DNA from 2 places in the Ruminococcus sp. N15.MGS-57 genome. Region 1 is predicted to be linked to the other one. Evidence: predicted binding sites of a transcription regulator. Region 1 holds the regulator's gene; the other holds the start of a gene.

Region 1 (4,954 bases):
CGCAATAATGTCAGATAACCCTGAGCTTATCGCCGCAAAAGCAAGCGGTGCGATCTGCTGTGAAAGAGCCGAGATACTTGGACTTGTCACAAGCTGGTATACGAACGCTCTTTGCGTTTCAGGCACTCACGGAAAGACCACAACTTCTTCCATGCTCACACAGATATTCGTTCAGGAGGGTACTGACCTTTCCTGCGTTATAGGCGGAAAGCTCCCAAGCATAGGCGGCTCAGGCAAGGCAGGCTCATCACAGACTATGGTCTGTGAATCCTGTGAGTTCGAGGATCATTTTCTCAGACTTTTCCCTGACGTTTCAATTATCCTTAACGTTGACGCAGACCACCTTGAGTATTTCAAGAATATTGAAAATATCATAAAGTCTTTCCATAAGTTCGCAACCATGGCTTCAAAAGCCGTTATCTATAATGGCGACGACGCAAATACTCTGAAAGCCGTTGAGGGTGTCAACAAGGAAATGATATCTTTCGGCTGGGATAAGAAAAACGATTATTCTGCCGTTATAAAGTCTAAAAAAGGCTTGCAGACACGCTTTGAGCTTTATTATAAGGGCGAGTTTGTCAGAGAGCTTACTATCCATGTTCCTGGCGACCATAACGTCATGAACGCCCTTGCAGCTATCGCTGCCGCAAGATATTCAGGCGTTTCATGGGAGGGTATCGAAAAGGGACTTGATACTTTCTTTGGCGCAATAAGACGTTTCGAGAAGATAGCCGAGGTCAAGGGCGTTACTATCGTTGACGATTACGCTCACCACCCAAAGGAGATCGAGTGTACACTGAAAGCCGCAAAGGGTCTTGATTTCAACAGAGTGTGGGCAGTTTTCCAGCCTTTCACCTATTCAAGAACAAAGATACTCATGAACGATTTTGTGAAAGCACTTTCTATTGCAGATATTGCCGTTGTAACGGATATCATGGGAAGCCGTGAGAAAAATACCGACGGTGTTTATGCTGAACAGCTTGCAGAGAAGATACCAAATGCAGTTTGGTTCAAGACCGACCATGAGCTTGTTGATAAGCAGACTGCACAGCAGAAGGAATATAACTTCTCACAGTGTATCGACTATATAAAGAAAAACTGCAAGGAGGGCGACCTTGTTATAACTCTTGGCTGCGGAGATGTCTATAAGCTTGCAAAAAGGCTTGCAAAAGAGCTTTAGGTTTAGAAGATAAAGATTTATTGATATAACAGAAAGGACGGAGCTATGAGAAAAGTAACCGAGAACGAGAAAATGGTATTCGAGTTCATAAAGGATCGCATAGAAGAGGGATATCCGCCGACAGTTAGGGAGATTTGTGCGGAGTTTGGCTTTAAGTCTACCTCAACAGCCCATAGATATATAAATAATCTCACCGCAAAAGGCCTTCTTGAAAAGGGAAATAACCAGAACAGAGCCATAAGGCTCACAGGCGGCAACGGCATGAAGATCCCCCTTGTGGGAACTGTCACCGCAGGTATCCCTATCACTGCCATTGAGGAGATAACAGACTATATAAGCTTCCAGCCTGCAAGGCATTACAGCAATCCGCTTTTTGCCCTAAAGGTAAGGGGAGAGTCCATGATAAACGCCGCTATCCTTGACGGAGATATGGTAGTTATAGAGCAGACCCCATATGCAGAAAACGGCGATATAGTCTGCGCGCTTGTTGACAACGAGTCAGCTACCATAAAGACTTTCTATAAAGAGGACGGCCATTACAGACTGCAGCCTGAAAATGACACCATGGATCCTATCATAGTAGACGAAGTAAGCATACTTGGCAAGGTTGTGGGCGTTGTAAGATATCTGTAAATATAGATAAAGAAGATTTGTAGGGGCGAACAGCGTTCGCCCGTGTCATTAAAGAAAACGGGCGGATAGTCCAACATAGATATAGAAAAAACTTCGACAAACAAAACAGTTCTAAGTGTGTAAAGGATTGGTAATAATGAGCAGACATTGTACATTCTGCGGTTCTAAGCTGGAGGACGGAGCTAAGATATGCACCAACTGCGGAAAAATGGTACCTATCGCCTCATCGACCCAAAGACGTGGCGAGCAGGAGTTTATAGACCGTTCAAGGATACAGGGCATACCGAAGCGTGTTTATGAACACCCGAAAAGAGCCGAAGCAGAGGAAAGAATGCGCCGAGAGCAGGAAGCTCGCAGGGTAAAGCGTGTAAGAGAGACAGAGCGAAACAGAGAAATGAGTGCGGCAGACTATAGGCGCACCCCAACTGAACATTCAAGCAGCGGCAAAGAGAATTATGGTAAGGGCAAAAAGATACTAAAGACCTTGCTTAAGATCGCAGTGGTAATATTGGTGATATATTTTGCGATTGCCTTTGTGAGAATATTCAGCGTAAGACATTCCACATACGATTTTGATACCGAAATGAAATTAGCAAGCGAAAATTACGGTGAAGCCGTTGACGCATATTTCAAAGACGGCAAGTGGAAATATAACATCTTTAGAAATCAGGTGTCCTATGAGGGAACTTCCGAAAGTGGCGACGATTATGTTATGATATTCGGCAAGAATGACGGTCAGACTGTCGTAAGGCAAATGACAAAGAACAGCAAGAAGGTCGCTTCTGACAGCATAATGAACGATGTCATGGGAATGTTCATGTTCGAGAAAAAGGTCACAGGATAAAAAAATAAGCGCATAATTATGTAGTCATTTGTAGTGGCGAACAGTGTTCGCCCGCATTTTGACACGCATTATAAAACGAAACGGACGAAGTAAAAAAGCTTCGTCCGTTTATTGCTTTGTAGGGGATCGGCGCAATTTCTGCATTGCAGAAATGCGACGTCCCACTTTTTTTGTTGTTTGTGTTTTTTTACAGCCTAATTTATACTATTGTCACGCTTTTTATCAAACATTCTGTAATACTGCACAGTTTCATATTCGTTCAGCGTGTCCTTGTATTTGTCAGCCACATCATTTATAGAATACCATTCTCCGTCAGCCGTTTTGTAGCCGTAAGAGCTTATTATCGGAATGTCACAGCGTATCTTGTCAAGCTCCTGCTGATATCTCGACTTTGGGAGTCCAGCCGCTTCCATGACCTCGTTTGAAAGATAGTTAAGGCTTATATCGTCTATCTTCTCCGCTTCAACGCCCTTGTTGCTCCAAATAAGGAAAGGAGTCTGTCGAAGTCTTGAGTAATCCTCCGTTGAAAGTAAAGCCACGTCCTTGCCATAGAGATATTCCGTGAAGTCTATGATATGCGGATAATGGTCGCCGAACATTACGATTATGACCTCTTCCTGCTTGTGTCGGAAATAGTTTATAAGCTCTCCCAACGCCTTGTCAGACTGATAGATAAGATTTAGATATTCCTGTGCCGCAGGGTCGTTGTAGTCCTCAAAGGTTATCTCATGAATAACACCCTCCGGATGATCATACGGCGCATGGTTCTGCATGGTCGCTGTCCATACAAAATAAGGCGAGCCTGCGTGTCTTTCATATTGCTCTTCAATATATCTGAAAATGGTTTCATCTGTGATATTTCCGTTGAAATATTGGATATCGCTCATTCTGTCCTGACAATTGTATATCCTGTCTTTGAATTGAAGCTGTTCATAGGCGTTGCCTATATCCCATAGTCCCTCAGAGCAAGGCGAGATTGCCTGCGTTGTGTAGCCAAGCTCGTTTAGCCAGCTTACAAGACCGTTTTGTTTGTCGTTGAGATATTGGGTGAATACCGCACTTCCCGACGGCAAAAAGCCAAGAGTGTTGCCAGTAAGAAATTCATACTCAGAGTTGCAGGAATAACCGCCATATGCCGAAACGGAAACATATCCGCTTATGCTTTCTTCCTGCAATTTGTGATAGTTAGGCAGATAGTCTTTGTTAGTCTTGAACTGAGCGATATGCTCAAAGTCTGCAAAGGATTCGTTCATGATAGCAATGATAGTAGGCTTTTTGTCAGCCTTTTGTACCTCATACTGAGTTATGATATCCTCAGCCTTTTGAGTGGAGTAGCCATCAGGCTTCGTCACACGGTCAAACATTCCGTCGAAGCAGAACATAAGGTCATAGCCTACGCACCTGTATGTGTCTGCATTTTCCGCACCTGAAAAGTTCAGCCTGATGTATCTGTTCTTTATACCAAGGTCATAGGCAAACCTGCCACCATATACGAATACGAAACACCCTGCGATAACAGCCACACCCGATATTATCCTGCTGCGTATTTTTATCTTCCTTACTTTTGTCGTCACCGTTACAGCGAAAATAAGAATAAGATCACAAAGCACAAACATCACTTTGCTGTCTAAAAACAGTGAGTACATTCCGTTTATCTCACTGACTGACTTTATGTTGGCAAGGTCGGCAAACTGAACAGGATTCCCCCTGAACTCGGTGACATAATACTGTGCCAAAGCATATATGGCAAATATGACGTTCACTCCGCAAAACCAGGCGTGTGGCTTCGGGAATATCACCGCACCTATAAGATATAAAAGCCAGCAGAGCAATATTCCAAGGAGAATGTAAAGCACATTGCTCTTTGGAAAATATGACCCCATTACAAAGTCCGGAAGAAAATAAGAATTTAGTCCAAGCATAAAAGCCGCCGTGAAAGGGTCGATGTAGCCTTTTGTTTCGCTCTTTTTCAGCTTCTTTTGAATTGAGAAAAATTTCGCAATAATAAATATCAGTGCCAGCTCAACAGCGCAAGCCCCTATAAGCGCATAATTTCGTTCTTTCGGCAGGAAGTTGTCTTTGTCCATGTATATGCCCAACAAAGCACAAATGACTCCTACCGCTATAACTGCCACTACAGCACTTATAAATCGTAATGTTTGCATTCCGTCAGGTGACGCAAACCATGCTCCTATTTTTTTCAGCAAGCCTTTTTTCTCCTTTGCCTGCTGTGTTTGAATGTTTTGTTGTTCTTTCATTACAATATACTCTTTTCTGTTGATTTACACGCATTTTAC
Region 2 (4,954 bases), on a different contig from region 1:
AGCGTATATGGTATCGAATGCAAGAGAAGATTTACCCGAACCCGAAAGGCCTGTCATAACAACAAGCTTATCTCTCGGTATGGTAACATCAACATTTTTGAGATTATGCTCTCTTGCACCTTTTATAACTATCTCGTTAATTGGCATTGGTATTCTTTACTCTCCTTTTGGTATTGAAAAATCACATATTGGTATGCAGGCGGGCGAACGGTGTTCACCCCTACACACGTTTTGTGGGGGTATATCCGTTTTATGTTTCGCAAGGCTTTTTATTTCTTCTCGCCCTTTAACTCCGCAATTTTATCACGCAAGAATGCGGCGTGCTCAAATTCAAGCAGCTTTGCCGCCTCTTTCATTTCCTTTGTGAGCTTTTCTATGAGCTTTGCAGTTTCCTGCTTTGAAAGCTTTGTTTTCTGCCTTGCCTCGTATTCCACCTCTTCCTTGGTGGATATCTCTATTACATCTCTTATATCCTTGACGATAGTTTTCGGAACTATGCCGTGCTCTTCGTTGAACTTCATCTGTATTGCACGACGGCGCTCAGTTTCGGTGATAGCCTTTTCCATTGAGCGTGTCACGGTGTCGGCATACATTATTACCTTGCCCTCAGCGTTTCGAGCGGCTCTGCCTATGGTCTGTATAAGTGCGCTTTCAGAACGCAGAAAGCCCTCTTTATCAGCGTCAAGTATAGCCACAAGAGTTACCTCAGGCAGGTCAAGACCCTCACGCAAAAGATTGATACCAACAAGCACATCGAACTCGCCCAGACGCAGGTCACGGATTATTTCCATACGCTCGATAGTGTCGATATCGTGGTGCATATATCTCACCTTTACGTCAAAGCTCTTGAGATAATTTGTGAGATCCTCAGCCATTTTCTTTGTGAGAGTAGTAACAAGCACACGCTGATTTTTAGCTGTGCGCATATTTATCTCGCTGAGCAAGTCCTCTATCTGACCCTCAGTCGGCTTTACGATTATCTCAGGGTCAAGCAGACCTGTCGGTCTTATTACCTGCTCAACTATCTGCTGTGACCTTTCCTGCTCGATAGGTCCAGGGGTAGCGGACACGAACACCGCCTGATTAATATGAGAATAGAACTCATCAAAGGTCAGCGGTCTGTTATCCATTGCTGACGGCAGTCTGAAACCGTAGTCAACAAGGGTCTGCTTTCTTGCCCTGTCGCCTGCATACATACCTCTTACCTGCGGCAGAGAAACGTGTGACTCGTCCACGAAAAGCACAAAATCCTCAGGCAGAAAGTCAAGCAAAGTGAATGGCGTAGAGCCTGCGGGACGTCTTGCAAGCACACGGGAATAGTTCTCGATACCGCTGCAAAAGCCTATCTCCTCCAACATCTCAATATCATAGTTGGTACGCTGTGCGATACGCTGAGCTTCGATAAGCATATCGTTGTCTTTGAAATACTTGATACGCTCGTCAAGCTCCTGCTTAATCTCTTCGATAGCGTCGTGCATTTTATCACGGCTGACAATATAATGGGAAGCAGGGAAAATTGCAGCGTGAGCAAGTGAGCAAAGTACCTCACCGGTCACTACGTTTATTTCAGTGATACGGTCTATCTCATCGCCGAAGAACTCCACTCTTATGGCAGTGTCTGTAGAATTTGCAGGAAATATCTCCACCACATCTCCCCTGACACGAAACTTGTTTCTCACAAAATTTATATCGTTTCGCTCATACTGGATACCCACAAGGTCAGCGATAAGCCTGTCACGGGATTTCTCCATACCACGACGTATAGACACCACCATGGACTTATATTCCTCAGGGTCACCGAGGGAGTAGATACAAGAAACGCTGGCAACGATAATAACGTCGCGGCGTTCAGCAATAGCGGAGGTAGCGGAATGTCTGAGCTTATCTATCTCGTCATTAACGGAGCTGTCCTTTTCGATATAAACGTCCTTGCTAGGCACATAGGCTTCAGGCTGATAATAGTCATAGTAGGACACGAAATATTCCACGGCATTGTTCGGAAAAAACTCCTTGAACTCAGAGCAAAGCTGAGCGGCAAGTATCTTATTATGGGCAAGCACGAGCGTTGGACGGTTTATCCTAGCAATAACGTTCGCCATAGTAAAGGTCTTGCCGGAACCAGTAACGCCCATAAGCGTTTGTTCTCTCATACCGCTTTCGATACCCTTTACTAAAGCGTCCACTGCCTCAGGCTGGTCGCCCGATAGCTTATAATCTGAAACAAGCTGAAACTTATCCATAAATGCCTCCTCAATCGAACAGTTGTTTTAATCATTATATTACAATTATTTTTAATTGTAAAGGCTTTTTTATCAATATTTTTTGAATTTGCGTATATGTACGATTTTTCGGACTGGTATTGTTACTCAACCTGCGGTATCAGCTCGATGTATGTGTAGGGGCGAACACCATTCGCCCGTCGAAGAAACAAACCCACGGTAACAACAAGGTTCGGCAGCAAAAAATTCTCCCCGACAATTCTGAATTTACAGCAAATCCTGAACACGGGCGAACGCTGTTCGCCCGTCGAAGAAACAAACCCACGGTAACAACATTTTGATATAGAAACAAAATTATCCCACCGCACCCCTACAATTCAGAATTTACAGCAAATCCTGAGCACGGGCGAACACTGTTCGCCCCTACAGATTGTTCTGGAGAGGTTCTTCTGCCGCAAAATCGCTACGCTCGATGCTTGTCCACATCTCTGTTCAGCTTTGCCCATTCCTCACTCCTCTCTCCTCATTCCTCATTCCTCATTCCTCATTTCTCACTCCTCATTCCTCATTCCTCACTTAATACCGCTCCCCCCCTTGCATTCTCCCACACTTTAGGTTATAATATCACTATAGTAATAATTTCAGGAGGACGTAACATGAATAGATCATATGACGAATACAACTACACCCTCTCAAAGCGTGAACTGGAAGAGCTTAAATTCTTATTCATCTCTGATGATGTGGACTACAACGACACTGACAGCAACGGGCTTACTTTCCTGCTCACTGCTATCGAAAGTGCTGACTTTGTTGAGCAGGACGGTGTTCTCAAGCCCGACAAACGCAGCGTTGATTTCATCAAATGGCTCATCGCTCAAGGCTCAGATGTGAACTTCCCTGCTGACAAAAAGCCTTTACAATATGCTATCAAATGTGAAGAGGAAATATCTCGCCGTAAAGGCAAAGCCTGTGATATGTCAGAAATTCTTCTGCTTCTCCGTGAAAGCGGTGCTGACAGCACGGGTCTTGACGAGCTTATTGACGGAGGATTCTCCGCTCGTGTGAAGCTCTGAGGTATAGCATGAGAGAATTTATAATAAATCAGAATGACGCAGGTCAGCGTGTTGACAAGTTTCTCACAAAGGCTGTGCCGAAGCTGCCTAAAAATCTGCTGTACAAATATCTGCGCCTAAAGCGTATCAAGGTCAACGGCAAACGCTGTGAGATATCCACACGGCTTGCTTGCGGTGACGTTATGCAGCTTTACATCAATGACGAATTTTTCGAGGGCGAAGTTGCTGACAGACCTGCTTTTCTCAGTGCGCCAACGTCTTTGAATATTATTTACGAGGACGAGAATATTATCCTCTGCGACAAAAAGTGCGGACTTGTGGTGCACGAGGACGAAAGCGGCTCGGCGGACACACTCATAAACAGGATACAGCACTATCTTTATGAAAAGGGCGAATACCGTCCTGAGGAGGAGCTGTCTTTTGCTCCTGCCCTTTGCAACAGGATCGACCGCAACACCGGGGGAATCGTCATATGTGCGAAAAATGCTGAAAGTTTGCGTGTGCTTAATCAGAAAGTTAAAGACAGAGAACTTGAAAAGCTTTATCTTTGTGTGACATTGGGCATACCAAAGGAAAAGTCTGCTCGGCTCACGGCTTATCATCAAAAGGACGAGGCGACAAAAACTGTCAAGGTATCTGACAAAAAGTTTCAGGGCAGCCGCACCATGATAACCTCTTATCGTGTGCTTGCGGAAAACAAGGCTGATGACCTTGCACTTCTCGAAGTTGACCTCATCACAGGCAGGACGCATCAGATAAGGGCGCATCTTGCTCACATTGGCTATCCACTTCTCGGTGACGGCAAATACGGAATAAATAAAGTCAACCGTGCATACAATGTGAAAACGCAGGCACTTTATTCGTACAAGCTTACATTCAAATTCACCACTGACGCAGGTATACTTGAATATCTAAACGGCAAGAGCTTTCAGGTTAAAAACGTATGGTTTTGCGAAAAATTCTTCGGATATAAGCTCTGATATTTCGTTAAATCGCACTATTTCGACACTGTAGATTTGTCATATACGACAAAATAATATAATTTTCGTGCAAATTTTGTGTAAATTGTTCAAAAGTGCTTGCAAATGTATATAAAATATGTTATAATTATTTAGTCAAATTTAACGACTGTACTATATATACAGAAAATGACAGATATATTTTATAGATTTGGAGGAACAAAGGTATGACAGGAGATCTGCATTGTCACACAACACTGTCTGACGGCTCGCTTGGTATAGAAGAGGTCATTGTTCAGGCAAAAAGAATGGGACTTGACTTTCTTGCGATAACAGACCATGATACTCTTTCATCATCAAACAGAGCGCAAATACTTGGCGAACGTTATGGGGTCAAGGTCATTCCTGCGGTAGAGCTTTCCGCATGGGACAAGAAGCGCAATTCAAAAGTACACATTCTGTGCTATGCACCGCAGAAGCCAGACAGGCTGGAAGGTCTTTGCCTGAAGTCATGCCAGATAAGAAAAGACTGTGCAAAGGAAATGATAGAAAAGGTAATGGCAAGATATCCTATCCCTGCCGATGCTGTACTGCACTACACGAAAAGTTCAAAGAGCATTTTTAAACAGCATATCATGAGAGCATTAGTGAATTACGGCTATGCCACTGAGCTTTACGGCTCTGTGAACGACAAGCTTTTTGC

Evidence for each region. The regulator LexA, encoded in region 1, represses DNA repair genes until DNA is damaged. The targets are predictions, from matches to a motif close to CNAACANNTGTTNG.
Region 2: uvrB (excinuclease ABC subunit UvrB) is a predicted target of LexA. The motif match lies at 2,256-2,269, and genes of this name have one in related genera.

The regions. Positions count from the first base shown of each region.
Region 1 is NZ_LARF01000004.1:3,463-8,416, reverse strand. Features, by position in the region: gene murC (UDP-N-acetylmuramate--L-alanine ligase) at 1-1,180, shown strand, start outside; gene lexA (transcriptional repressor LexA) at 1,226-1,813, shown strand; gene WS40_RS01215 (zinc ribbon domain-containing protein) at 1,950-2,657, shown strand; gene WS40_RS01210 (LTA synthase family protein) at 2,852-4,915, opposite strand.
Region 2 is NZ_LARF01000013.1:57,105-62,058, reverse strand. Features, by position in the region: gene uvrA (excinuclease ABC subunit UvrA) at 1-147, opposite strand, end outside; gene uvrB (excinuclease ABC subunit UvrB) at 270-2,240, opposite strand; gene WS40_RS04090 (hypothetical protein) at 2,876-3,292, shown strand; gene WS40_RS04085 (RluA family pseudouridine synthase) at 3,301-4,272, shown strand; gene WS40_RS04080 (PHP domain-containing protein) at 4,479-4,954, shown strand, end outside.